DNA from 2 places in the Acidovorax lacteus genome. Region 1 is predicted to be linked to the other one. Evidence: riboswitches for the same ligand, from Rfam matches in the RefSeq annotation. Region 1 holds a riboswitch; the other holds the start of a gene.
What was found. A riboswitch is a leader RNA that binds a small molecule or an ion and turns the genes downstream of it on or off. The one in region 1 is predicted to bind glycine.
Positions count from the first base shown of each region.

Region 2: another riboswitch for glycine. It lies ahead of gcvT (glycine cleavage system aminomethyltransferase GcvT); the one in region 1 lies ahead of ABD866_RS00215 (D-amino acid dehydrogenase).

Region 1 covers NZ_BAABEX010000001.1:31,896-38,727, forward strand. Annotated here, with positions in the region: gene ABD866_RS00200 (copper chaperone PCu(A)C) at 1-320, shown strand, start outside; gene ABD866_RS00205 (PhaM family polyhydroxyalkanoate granule multifunctional regulatory protein) at 479-1,300, shown strand; gene ABD866_RS00210 (FIST signal transduction protein) at 1,332-2,624, shown strand; gene ABD866_RS00215 (D-amino acid dehydrogenase) at 3,274-4,605, opposite strand; glycine riboswitch at 4,694-4,803, opposite strand; gene ABD866_RS00220 (hypothetical protein) at 4,984-5,364, opposite strand; gene ABD866_RS00225 (DUF6463 family protein) at 5,361-5,780, opposite strand; gene ABD866_RS00230 (ABC1 kinase family protein) at 5,777-6,832, opposite strand, start outside.
Region 2 covers NZ_BAABEX010000007.1:557,004-563,835, reverse strand. Annotated here, with positions in the region: gene ABD866_RS05975 (FKBP-type peptidyl-prolyl cis-trans isomerase) at 1-10, opposite strand, end outside; gene gcvP (aminomethyl-transferring glycine dehydrogenase) at 171-3,089, opposite strand; gene gcvH (glycine cleavage system protein GcvH) at 3,121-3,495, opposite strand; gene gcvT (glycine cleavage system aminomethyltransferase GcvT) at 3,573-4,703, opposite strand; glycine riboswitch at 4,748-4,864, opposite strand; glycine riboswitch at 4,878-4,985, opposite strand; gene ABD866_RS05955 (Lrp/AsnC family transcriptional regulator) at 5,257-5,715, shown strand; gene ABD866_RS05950 (DUF2164 domain-containing protein) at 5,726-5,983, shown strand; gene ABD866_RS05945 (electron transfer flavoprotein-ubiquinone oxidoreductase) at 6,058-6,832, opposite strand, start outside.

The DNA.
Region 1 (6,832 bases):
TGACCGAAGTGCACGAGATGAAGATGGAAGGCGACGTGATGAAGATGCGTGCCATCCCCGCGCTGGAGTTGCCCGCAGGCAAGCCGGTGGAACTCAAGCCCGGCGGCTACCACGTGATGCTGCTCGACCTGAAGGCTCCGCTGGCCAAGGACAGCACCGTGCCCCTGACGCTGCGCCTGCGCGACGCCAAGGGCGCTGAGAGCACGCTGGCCCTGCAGGTGCCGGTGCTCACCGCCGCGCCGGGCGGCGCTGCTGCCGGACATGGCCACGGGCACGGCCATTCGGGCGCGGGCTCGCAGATGGACAAGCACCGCCACTGATCGCCTTCGCCCCGCGCCACCGCCGCAAGCGTCCTGGTGGGCTGCGGCGGTGCGCCGTGCGACGGGGCATGCCGCGCAGGGTTGGCCCGCTTCGCGCCCCCGCGGCCTTGGGGTAAGCTGTGGCGAACCGTCCCAGCCACCCCCCTCGCGGAGCGACCATGAGCGATACATCCTCCTTCGGTTTCGGCAAATTCGTGCCCGGATTCGACTTCTTGCAGAACCTGGCCAAGGGCGCAAGCCAGAACATTCCGCAACTGCCGAACCTCTCGCACTGGGTGGCCCCCACCATCAACGTCGAAGAGCTGGAAAAGCGCATCGAAGAACTCAAGGCCGTGCAGTTCTGGCTGGAGCAGAACTCCCGCGCGCTGGCCGCCACCATCCAGGCGCTGGAAGTCCAGAAGATGACCCTGGCCACGCTCAAGGGCATGAACTTCAGCATGGGCGACGTGGCCAACGCCTTCAAGCTCAAGACGGCCGACGCCGTGATCGGCGGCGTGCACAAGGCGGCCGACACCGTCAGCAGCGCCGCCGAGGCCGTGGCTGGCGTGGCATCGCGTGTGACTGGCATGGGCCAGACCGAGGCCGAACCCGAGGCGGCCCCTGCCAAGAAGACCCCCGCCAAAAAGTCCCGCACAGCCGCCAAGGCCGAGCCCGCGCAGGTGGTGGACCCGATGCAGTGGTGGGGTTCGCTCACCAGCCAGTTCCAGCAGATTGCCGCCAGCGCCATGAAGGACGCGGCGCGGCAGACCGCCATCGACACCACGCGCAACATGGCCACCGGTCTGGCCAAAGAAGCCCTCAAGACCGCCACCGGTATGGCCAGCCAGTTTGCGGGCAAGGCCGTGGCCAAGGCGGCCAAAGCGCCCAAGGCCGCCGCCAGCGCCAAGCCCGCAGCCAAGGCCCCGGCAGCGCCGCGCAAGAAAGCCGCCTCCAGCACCCCGCGCAAGGCCGCTGCCCCGCGGCGGCGCACCAGCGGCTGAGCGCCGCGCGCCCGGCCAGGAGTCCTGACGCATGAAACTGTTTCCGAGCGCCCACGCCACCCATCCGCAGTGGCGCATGGCGCTGGCCCTGGTGGTGGCGCAACTGCGCGCCCAGATGGCGCTGCCGCAGTACGCGAGCGCTCCCAGCCTGGGTCTGCTCTACATCACCGACCACTACGCCGCCGAAGCGGCCGCGGTGCTCGACAGCCTGTCGGCCGAGCTGCCCGAGGTGACCGACTGGAGTGGCACCGTGGGCGTGGGCGTGTGCGCCAACAACGCCGAATACTTTGACGAGCCCGCGCTGTCGGTGCTGCTGCTGGATGTGCCCGCGCACCAGTACCGCGTGTTCTCGGGGGTGTCTCCGCTGCCTGCTGCCCACGCGGGCGGCTTTGCCGCGCACACGGCACTGCTGCATGCCGACGGACACACGCCCGATCTGGCCGAGCTGATTGACGAGATGGCCGCGCGCACCGACACCGGCTACCTGTTTGGCGGCCTGGCCGCCAGCCGCGGCGCAAGCGTGCAGTTTGCGGTGGCGGGTAACGGCAACCTGCGTGGGCAGGGCGCGGCCAGCGGCGTGTTTGCGGGCGGCCTGTCGGGCGTGGCCTTTGCGCGCGACGTGGCGCTGCTCTCCCGCGTCACGCAGGGGTGCCAGCCGGTGGGGGCCGAGCACACCGTCACCGCCGCGCACGACAACGTGGTGCTGGCACTCGATGGCGATCCCGCACTCGACGTGCTGCTGCGCACGCTCGATGTCTCGCTCGACGGCGACCCGCAGCCTGCGCTGCGCAAGGTGCGCGCCACGCTGGCAGGCCTGGCCGATGCGCCAGCCATGGCCGACGCACCCGCGCGCCGCACCGGGCACTTTGGCACCGACACCCGCGTGCGCCACATCATTGGCCTGGACGGCGCGCGCCGCGGCGTGGCCCTGGCCGACCATGTGCAGCCAGGCATGCGCCTGACCTTCTGCCAGCGCAACGTGGCCGCTGCGCGGGCCGACCTGATGCGCATCTGCGCCGAAATCCGCGAAGAGCTGGAGCCCGAAGAACTGCTGGCCGTCCCCGCGGCCGACGTGGGCGCGCCGCCCGGGGTGCAGCAGTCTCCGCAGGGGCGACGCATTTGTGGCGCGGTGTACGTGAGCTGTTCGGGCCGTGGCGGCCCGCACTTCGGCGGCCCGAGTGCTGAGCTGCAAATCGTGCGCCATGCGCTGGGCGACGTGCCCCTGGTCGGCTTTTTTGCGGGCGGCGAGATCGCCCACCAGCACCTGTACGGCTACACCGGCGTGCTCACGGTGTTTGTGGACGACGCTGCGGCCGAGGTCTGACCCCCCCTGCGCGCAGTCCAGGGGCGCACCACGCAGTCACTCCCAGGGTTTGAGGCAGCTTGGGGGCAGCCCCCAAGCCGTGTGCGCAACGCCCACAGCCCCCGCGGTGGCTGCGGCTGTGCCTTGGCACCCACCGCGCTGCACTGTGCAGTGGTTGCGGATGGGGCTTTGGTCCAGTGTGGGTGCCGGGGCGGTGAGCCGCCACGGGCCGGGCGGGGCCGTAGGCCAGCCGGTGAACCGGGCAGGTCGCCGATGCTGCAAGCGCCAGGCCGGTGTGCGCGCCGAATCCTGCGCCGCGCGTGGCCTGCATCACGCCGGCCAAGTCTTTGCTCGTGCTCGCCGCGACCGTTGGACCCGTTGCCACGAACCGGACCGCCTCCACTGCGCTGCGCAGGATCGAATGCGCCGCCTTGCGGGCCACAGGCTGGACACGCTGTAGGCGTGCGCGCCGGTGCCCCTCAGGCACCACGCACGCACACCGCAGCAGACGTCCATGCCGCAGGCCCGTGAGCGCTTCTCGTCATTTCCCTCTGACGGGAAGGACTATGCCCGAGGTCCTTGTAGCGTGCATACGGGTGTTGCGTGTTGCCAGCGGCTTTTACATTTGCTCACGGCGCAACACGCTGCGACATGGCAGCGTGCCCAGGCCTCAGCCCGCCGCGCGCGCGGGCGTGCCCAGCGTGTGCACCGGACGGCCCTGCACGCCGCCCAGAAACGCAAAGTCCACCTCGGGCACGCGGCCGCTGATGATGTCGGCCAGCGCGCGGCCCGAGCCGCAAGCGTGCGTCCAGCCCAGCGTGCCGTGGCCGGTGTTCAGGTACAGGTTGCCCACGCGGCTCTGGCCAATCAGCGGCACGTTGCTGGGCGTGGCCGGGCGCAGGCCCGTCCAGAACTGCGCTTGCGAGGCGTCCGCCGCGCCCGGAAAGAGCTGCTGTACGCGGCGCACAATGGCCTCGCAGCGTACGGTGTTGAGGTGGCGGTCGTAGCCGTTGAGCTCGGCCGTGCCTGCAATGCGCATGCGGTCGCCGCGCTCGCTGGTGTAGCGCGAGAACACGAGCTTGAACTCGTCGTCGGTCAGGCTCACTTCGTAGGCGCGCGAGGGGTCGATCACCGGCATGGTCACCGAATAGCCCTTGGCCGGGTAGATCGGCAGGCCCAGCCCCAGCGGCGCGGCCAGCAGTGGGCTGAACGAGCCCAGCGCGAGCACATAGGCGTCGGCCTGGATGCGCTCGAAGCGGCCCTCGGCGTTGGTCACTTCCACATGGTCGATGCGGCGGTCGGCCCCCGTGCCTGTGGTGCGCAGCGCCGTGATGTGGTGGCCCAGGCGGAAGCGCACGCCCGCCTGTTCGCACACCGCGGCCAGGCCGCGCACGAACTGGTTGGCATCGCCCGATTCGTCTTCGGCCGTGAAGGTCGCTCCGGCCAGCTGCGGGCGGATCGCGGCCAGCGCAGGCTCGATTTGCACGGCCTCGTCGGCCGAGATCACGCGGCGCTCGCAGCCCAGCGCGCGCATCTGCTCGGCCGGGGCCAGCGCACCTTCAAATTCCTTCTGGTTGGTATAGAAGTGCAGGATGCCCTGCGTGCGCTGGTCGTACTGCAGGCCGGTGGCAGCGCGCAATTGCTGCAGCGACGCGCGGCTGTAGGTGCCCAGGCGCACGATCTGCTCGATGTTGTGGCGCGTGCGGCCCGGCGTGCAGTTGCGCAGGAAGGACAGGCCCCAGAGCCATTGGCGCAGATCGGCCCGCAGGCGGAACAGCAGCGGCGCATCTTCCTGGCCCAGCCACTGCAGCACCTTGAGCGGCGCGCTCGGGTTGGCCCAGGGTTCGGCGTGGCTCACCGAAATCTGCCCGCCGTTGGCAAAGCTGGTTTCCGCGCCGGGCGTGGCCTGGCGGTCGATGACGGTGACCTCGTGGCCGAGTTGCTGCAGGTAGTGGGCAGAGGTGACGCCGAGCAGACCGGCGCCGAGAACGGCGATGCGCATGATGGGAGCCTTTCAGGGGTCTCGTGCTGGGCAGGCAAGCACGAGCAGCTATCAAATCGATAGCGTGCAGCGGGCGTGCCAGCCAGCTGCCGCTCCCCCTGTCCTTGGTACCTGAGAGATTCACCGCAGGCCCCGCATGGGCCACGGCTTGCTCCTTCGGTGCGCCACGCACGGTGGCGGCTCTCCAGACGGCAATGTGTTGGGTGCAGTACGGAACCTGAGCGTGTATGGGAGTTTGCGCCTTCGGTGAGATGCGGCGGGCCGCACCTGCTCTCCTGCAGTGCCGCAGTCTAGGCCCTGCCGCCCTGCTGCGGGGTGCATCAGCGTGCTAATGCACCGCAATAAAAGCTGATGCAGGCCATCGGGGCGACCGCCCCGTCAGCGCCACCACAGCAGCCCTGCAATGCCCAGCAGCACCGCCCAGGCCGGGTGCCGCGCTCGGGTGGCATACAGCACCAGCAGCCCGCACGCAGCCACGGCAGCGCCAGTGGCGTGCGCCGTCCAGACCACCAGCGGGGCTTGCGGTGGTTCGGCAGCCAGTCGCCAGAGCAGCGCTGCCAGCAGCCAGCCCAGTACCGATACCAGATGCCAAGTGGCCCAGACAATGCGCAGCTGTCGCTCGCGCAGCAGCGGCTGCGCCGTGGTGGGCACGATGCCGCGCGTGCGCAGCGCGCGGAAGATCAGCACTTCACCCAGCACCGAGTGCACGATGCCGACGAGGACGAGGCCGACTGCGGCCCAGAGCAAAGCCGTGTTCATGCCCGCTCCCGGGTAGGTGCAGTGCGCGCGTCCGCGCTGCGGCTCAGGGCCAGCGCCGGGGGCAGCAGCAGCCACAGACCGGAATCCGGCATCAGTGCGATGCCCATCCCCGTCAGAGCCAACAAGCCCCAACCCAGCGGGCGTTGCAGGCTGGCTTCGGGCGCGTGGCGCTCGGCCCACAGCACGACCCATCCCAGCAGGGCCAGCAACGCGCCGAACAGGGCGAACCACGCCACGGCGCCCAGCATCGGATCGGCTCCCACGCTTGCGATGACGCCCTGCGCGGCCATGTCGCGCCATTGCGGCATGAACACGATGGCGGCATAAACGCTGTGCAGCGCGGCCACGGCGATCAGCCATGGGCCTTTCCAGCGAAAGCGAAGCGCAGGGGGGGCGCGGTGGACAACAGGATTCATGGGGAGGACTCCACGGTGGGAACGGACGAGGCGTCGGTGTGCAGCCAGTGCGCGTGGCGCGTGCGCACCCGCGCACCCAGCAGCGTGAGCAGGTGCATGAGCCCCATCCAGGTGCGCTCAAAGGCCGGCATCTCGCCCGGCACCTGCTGCAGATAGCGGCCCAGTACGCGCTGGTGGGCTGGCTCGGTCAGTGGCGGCGGGGTTTTGGTGGCGAAGTCGAACACGGGCTGCGTGAAGGGTTCGAGCTGCCAGGCCTGCATGGGCGCCAGCACCGGCGCGCATGCGCTGCGGTAGGTGGGCAGCGGCAGGTCGGCCGAGACCAGGCCCAAGGCCTGGTAGGCCGCCAGCACCTGGGCGTCGCGGTCGGGGGCGGCCGCGGGCCGCAGCAGGGCCGACCAGGCCGAGCGCACCTGCGCGCGGAACGGGCCCGACAGCGCGCGCGTGCAGCCAAAGTCGAGCACGCCCACCGTGCCGTCGGCCGCGAACAGAAAGTTGCCAGGATGCGGGTCGGCATGGATGCTGCCCAGGCCGAACATGCAGTGCAGCGTCCAGTCCCACAGGTGCTGGCCCGCCTGGTCGCGCAAGGCCTGGGCCGGTTGGGTGGCCAGCCACTGGGCCAGCGGCTGGCCCGGCAAGAACGGCTGCGTGAGGACCTGCGCACGGGTGTGCGACAGGATGGGCTGCGCGATGACCACGCCGGGCTGCGCTGCGTGCGTGGCAAACCACTGCTGCTGCTCGGCCTCGTGCCGGTAGTCCAGCTCGCGGCGCAGCGTGGATTCGATCTCGGCTACCACGCCATCGAGCACGGTGCCAGAGGGCAGGGGCAGATCGGTGTGGGCCAGTGCGCGCAGCGCGGTGCGCAGCAGCTGCATGTCGCTGGCAATGGTGCCGGCCATGCCCGGGTACTGCACTTTCACGGCCACGGTGCCATGGCCGGCCAGCTCGGCGCGATGCACCTGGCCCAGGCTGGCTGCGGCAAAGGCCGTGGGCTCGAAGTGCGTGAACAGCGCTTGGGGCTCCTGCCCGAAGGCCTGGCGGAACACGCGGCCCAC
Region 2 (6,832 bases), on a different contig from region 1:
GCAGCGCCATGAGGGAACGGTTCACGTCGGTCTCCAGAGCAAAAGCTCGCATGGTAGCGGCGCAGGCGGCTGGTCTGCAGAAAGCCCAGACGCGCGCTTGCCAGGCTGCGCCAGCATGAAAAAAGCCCGCCGCGCACGGATGCTGCAGCGGGCTTGTTCAGCGCAAGGCGTCAGCGGTACTCGCTCACGGGCAGGCAGCTGCAGAACAGGTTGCGGTCACCGTATACGTTGTCCACGCGGCCTACGGGCGACCAGTATTTGGTGCGGCGCAGGCTGTCCACCGGGTAGGCGGCTGTGCTGCGCGTGTAGGGCTTGTCCCAGGCGTCGGCCAGCAGGCTTTCGGCCGTGTGCGGCGCGTTCTTCAGCGGGTTCTGGTCTTGCGGCCATTCACCCTGTTCGATGCGGCGGATTTCGGCGCGGATCGCGATCATCGCGTCGATGAAGCGGTCCAGCTCCTCGCGGGTTTCGCTTTCGGTCGGTTCGACCATCAGCGTGCCCGCCACCGGGAACGACAGCGTGGGCGCATGGAAGCCGTAGTCGATCAGGCGTTTGGCCACGTCTTCGGCCGTCACGCCGCTCGTGTCCTTGAGCGGGCGCAGGTCCAGGATGCACTCGTGCGCCACATGGCCGTTCTCGCTTGCGTACAGCGTGTCGTAGTGGCCGCGCAGGCGGGCGCTGATGTAGTTGGCGCTCAGGATGGCCGTTTCGGTGGCGGCCTGCAGGCCTTCTGCACCCATCATGCGGATGTACATCCAGCTGATCGGCAGCACGGCCGCATTGCCCAGCGGAGCGGCACTCACCGCACCCACACCACCGGCCACCCCTGCCGTGGCATGGCCCGGCAGGAAGGGCACGAGGTCTTCCACCACACAGACCGGGCCCACGCCCGGGCCGCCGCCGCCGTGCGGAATGCAGAAGGTCTTGTGCAGGTTCAGGTGACTCACGTCGCCGCCAAACTCGCCTGGCGCGGCAACGCCCACCAGGGCGTTCATGTTGGCACCGTCCACGTACACGCGGCCGCCGTGCTGGTGCACGAGCGCGCACAGTTCCTTGACGCTGGTTTCGAATACGCCGTGCGTACTGGGGTAGGTGATCATCACCGCGGCCAGGTGGCTGCTGTGCTGCTCGCACTTGGCGCGCAGGTCGTCCAGGTCCACGTTGCCCTGGGCGTCGCAAGCCGTCACCACCACCTGCATGCCCACCATCTGGGCGCTGGCCGGGTTGGTGCCGTGGGCGCTGCTCGGGATCAGGCAGATGTTGCGGTGGCCTTCGCCCCGTGCGGCGTGGTAGGCGCGGATGGCCAGCAGGCCTGCGTACTCGCCCTGGCTGCCCGCGTTGGGCTGCAGGCTGATGCCTGCGTAGCCGGTGGCCTGGCACAGCCACGCGCGCAGTTGCTCGTCGAGCTGGCGGTAACCAGCAAGCTGGTCGGCCGGGGCAAACGGGTGCACCTGGGCGAATTCGGGCCAGGTGATGGGGATCATCTCGCTGGTCGCGTTGAGCTTCATGGTGCACGAGCCCAGCGGGATCATGCTGCGGTCCAAAGCCAGATCCTTGTCGGAGAGTTGGCGGATGTAGCGCAGCATGCCGGTCTCGCTGTGGTGGGCGTTGAACACCGGGTGCGTGAGGTAGGCACTCGTGCGGCGCAGCTCGGCCGGGATCAGCGGCTCCAGGCCTTTCTCAAAGCGGTCGAAGCCGGGCAGGGGCTGGCCGTCTGCGGCAAAGATGGACCAGAGCAGGCGTACGTCGTCGCGGGTGGTGGTTTCGTCGAGCGACACGCAGACGTACTCGTCCCAGCAGATACGCAGGTTGGCGCCGTGGGCCACGGCACGCTGCGCCAGCGCCTTCGCCTTGTCGGCGCCGACGTGGAAGCTCAGCGTGTCGAACGCATGGTCGCTGGTGGGCGTGTAGCCCAGCTCGCGCAGGCCTGCGGCCAGCACGGCCGTGAAGGTGGCCACGCGCAGGGCAATGCGCTTGAGGCCTGCCGGGCCGTGGTAGACGGCGTACATGCTGGCCACCACCGCGGGCAGCACCTGCGCCGTACAGATGTTGCTGGTGGCCTTTTCGCGGCGGATGTGTTGCTCGCGCGTCTGCAGCGCCAAGCGGTAGGCGGGGTTGCCATGGGCATCCACGCTCACACCCACCAAGCGGCCCGGCAGGCTGCGCTTGAACGCGTCACGGCAGGCCATGTAAGCGGCGTGCGGGCCGCCCGCGCCCATGGGCATGCCAAAGCGCTGCGTGGTGCCCACCACGATGTCTGCACCGCCCCCAGCGGCCGGGCCGCCGTCCCATTCGCCCGGGGCCTTGAGCACGCACAGCGCCAGCAGGTCGGCCGCCACGATGTAGGCCGCGCCCTTGTCATGCACCTTGCGGGTGTCTCCGTTGTCGGTGCTGATGCGGCCGCTGGTCGAGGGGTACTGGTCGAGCACGGCAAAGTAGTCGTCGCCGGCCAGCAGGCTGTCCCACTGCTCGGCGCTGTCGGCCAGCACCACCTCAATGCCCAGCGGTTCTGCGCGGGTGCGGATCACTTCGATGGTTTGCGGGTGCGCGTCGCCTGCGACGATGAAGCGCGAACCCTTGGCCTTGACTGAGCGCTTGGCCAGCGTCATGGCTTCGGCGGCCGCCGTGGCTTCGTCCAGCATCGAGGCGTTGGCAATGTCCATGGCTGTGAGGTCGGTCACCATGGTCTGGAAGTTCACCAGGGCTTCCATGCGCCCCTGCGAGATCTCGGCCTGGTAGGGCGTGTAGGCCGTGTACCAGGCGGGGTTTTCGAGGATGTTGCGCAGGATCACGCCCGGCGTGTGGGTGCCGTAGTAGCCCTGGCCGATGAAACTCTTGAGCAGGCGGTTCTGCGATGCAATCGCCTTGAGCTCGGCCAGCGCGGCGGCTTCGGTCACGGGCGCGGGCAGGTCCATGCCCCGGCTGCGTGCGATGGCGCGCGGCACGATGGAGTCGATGAGGGCGCGGCGCGAAGCCTCGCCGATCACCGACAGCATGTGCGCTTCGTCGGCCGCATCGATGCCGATGTGGCGGGGCTGGAATTCGGCGGCGTTCTCAAGGTCGCCGAGCGGCGGGGCAGATTGCATCAGCATGGTCGGACTACGGGCGGTAGGAACAGGGAGGTCAGGCGTTCTTGGCGAAGTCGGCGTAGGTGGTTTCGTCCATCAGGCCGTCGAGCTGGGCGGCGTCAGACAGCTTGACTTTGAAGAACCAGCCGGCGTTCAGCGGGTCGGAATTGGCCAAGGACGGATCGGCGCGCAGCGCCTCGTTCACTTCCACGATCTCGCCCGATACGGGCATGTACACGTCGGCCGCGGCCTTGACGGACTCCACCACACCCGCTACGTCGCCCTGGGCGAACTGCTTGCCCACTTCGGGCAGATCCACGAACACCACATCCCCGAGCGCGTCCTGCGCATGCACGGTGATGCCCACCACGGCAGCCGCAGCGTCGGCGGCGTTGATCCATTCGTGGTCCTTGGAAAACTTGACGGTCATGGTTGACTCCTGAAAAAAGAAAGGGGGGGCGTTCGCTGTAGCGGGCAGCCGGGTCGCACGCCCGGGCCGCGCGTGCTTCAGCCGCGGTAATAGTTGGCGGGCACGAAGGGCAGGGCGCGCACTTCCATGGGCACGGGCTTGCCGCGCACGAGGGCCTGCACGCGTGTGCCCAAAGTGGCATGTTCTGCGCTGACGTAGCCCATGGCCACGGGCTCGTTCACAGTGGGGCCCAGCAGGCCGCTGGTCACTTCACCAATGGGTTCGCCCGCCAGACTCTGCAGCGGCGTGTGCTCGCGCACGGGAATGCGCTCCAGCGCCACCAGGCCCACACGCTTGCGCGCTACCAAGGCCGGGTTGTCGAGCTGGGCCAGTACCTTGGCTGCGCCCGGGAAGCCACCCGCGCGCGCGCCGCCTGTGCGGCGTACTTTCTGGATGGCCCAGGTCAGGTTGGCTTCTACCGGGGTGGTGCCAGTGTCGATGTCGTTGCCGTATAAGCACAGGCCCGCCTCCAGACGCAGTGAGTTGCGGGCGCCCAGGCCGATCGGCTTGACCTCGGGCTGTGCGAGCAAAGCACGCGCCAAGGCCTCCGCCTGAGCAGCAGGCACAGAGATCTCGAAGCCGTCCTCGCCGGTGTAGCCGCTGCGCGTGATGAAGCACTGGGCGCCCGCGATCGTGAACGACGCGCCGGTCATGAATACCAGCTTTTCGACCCCCGCAGCCAGGCGGGCCAGGGCGGTCACGGCCTGCGGGCCCTGCAAGGCGAGCAGCGCCTGCTCGGGCATGGGAATGACTTCGCAGCGCTGGCCGATACGCGCCTGGATGTGCGCAATGTCGTCCACTTTGCAGGCGCCGTTGACGATGACAAACAGGTCCTCGCCACGGTTGACGAACATCAGGTCGTCGAGGATCCCGCCCTCATCGTTGAGCAGCAAGCCGTAGCGCTGTTTGCCCACCGGCAGACCCATCACGTCCACCGGCATCAGGCTTTCAAACGCCGCGGCGGCATCCGGGCCGACCAGGCGCAACTGGCCCATATGCGAGACGTCAAACAGCCCAGCCGCTTGGCGGGTGTGCAGGTGCTCGGCCATCAGGCCGGCTGGGTACTGCACCGGCATGGAATAGCCGGCAAACGGCACCATGCGCGCACCGAGTTCCAGGTGCAGTGCATTAAGCGGGGTGGTGAGCAGGGGGGCGGCTGGGGCGGTCAAGGCGAACTCCGGGCAAATGGGGGCTGCGACATGCCTGCCGCAGAATTTGCCCTGCTGTCCGCTTTACCTGAGAGATTCACCACAACGCCCTGGCTGGCCTGCGTGGCTTGCTCCTTCGGTGGATGGCGGGAAGACCGCCACCTCTCTCCAGCAAGGGAACGCCCGCATCCCTGCGGGCGGCTGCCAGTCCTTTTGCCTGAGCGTTCGGATGGTTCCTGCGCCTTCGGCGGTGCTGCGAGGCGTATTCATTGCCCGCTTTGCACTCTCTCCTGACGTAGCGCATTCTAACGGGTTTCGGCCGCAGACCTGCCCAACTGCTCGACAGGCGGCTGCTGTATGCGAAGCAGCCGGAACCGCAACGTTCGAATGACAAGCGCCCCGCGCTGGCGGTAACCAGCCGGGGCCCTGACATTTCCGGCGCTCCGGTAAGAGCGCCCTGATGCAGCAAATTGTGCGTCGATTGGGCTGGAATAATTTTCTCTTTTTCTTTAATTATCGAGAGAAATCAGGAAAATCATCTGTCAAACCACTGAACTCAGAAAGTTGGAACTCTATGGATCGGATAGACCGGAAGATTCTCGCGGTGCTGCAGGGCAACGCACGGGCCAGCCTCCAGGAGATCGGACAGGCGGTAGGCCTGTCGCCGTCGCCCTGCTGGGGCCGCATCCGCAAGATGGAGGAGGCCGGCGTGATCCAGGGCTACACCGTGCGCTTGAACCCTCAGGCACTGGATTTGCCGGACACAGTGCTGGTGCAGGTCACGCTCGACAGCCATTCGGACAACACGCTCGAAAAATTCGGTGAGACGTTGGCCAGCATTCCTGAAGTGATCGAGGCGCACTTGGTGTCGGGCGACTACGACTACCTGCTGCGCGTGGTGGTGAAGGACACGCGCGACTACGAGCGGCTGCTGCGCGAGAAGCTCTACAAGATCAAAGGGATTCGCCACAGCCGTTCCAGCTTTGTGCTGCGCACACTCAAGAAAGCCGACCTGCCGTTGTATGTGAGCTAAGGGGGTCACCGTGCCGATTGAACTTTCGAAAGTCGAACGCGCTCAGGCGGTGGCGTCGATCGAGCGCTACTTTGAGCAGGAACTCGAGCAGCGTCTTGGCAACATCGGGGCTGGGGCCTTGCTGGGCTTCTTTTTGCAGGAGATCGCGCCGCTGGTCTACAACCAGGCGGTGGCCGATGTGCAAGAGCGCTGGCTGCAGCGCGTCCAGGAACTGGATCTCGAAGTGCACGAAGAAGCATTCGGATACTGGCGCGACCGCAGGCGCTGAGATGTGGCCACCGCGGGCACAAAAAAAGCCCGCCAAGGCGGGCTTTTGAGGACGGCACGCGTGCGCCGCCGGGCTTACATGCCCGCGTAGTTCGGGCCACCGCCGCCTTCGGGCGTCACCCACACGATGTTCTGCGTCGGGTCTTTGATGTCGCAGGTCTTGCAATGCACGCAGTTCTGCGCGTTGATCTGCAGACGCTGCGCATTGCCGCCCTTGGCCTCGTCAGGCACGAATTCGTACACACCGGCCGGGCAGTAGCGCGATTCGGGGCCCGCATACTTGGCCAGGTTGATGTTCACCGGCACGCTGGCGTCCTTGAGCGTGAGGTGCGAAGGCTGCTGTTCTTCGTGGTTCGTGTTGCTGATGAACACGCTGGAGAGCCGGTCGAAGGTGAGCTTGCCGTCTGGCTTGGGATAGACGATGGGCTTGCACTCTGCCGCGGGCTTCAGATAGGCGTGATCGGGCTTCTCGCGGTGCAGTGTCCACGGAATGTGGCCGCGCAGCACGAACTGCTCGAAGCCGTTCATCAGCGTGCCGACCGTCAGGCCGTAACGGAACCAGTTCTTGAAGTTGCGGTCCTTGTTCAGCTCGGTGTAGAGCCAGCTCTGCTCGAACGCAGCCGGGTAGGCGCTCAGTTCGTCCTGCTGGCGGCCGGCGACCACAGCGTCGTAGGCGGCCTCGGCGGCCAGCATGCCGGTCTTGATGGCGGCATGGCTGCCCTTGATGCGGCTCACGTTCAGGAAGCCTGCGTCGCAGCCCACCAGTGCGCCGCCCGGGAACACCGTCTTGGGCAGCGCGTTGAGGCCGCTGGCATTGATGGCGCGCGCACCATACGACAAGCGCTTGGCC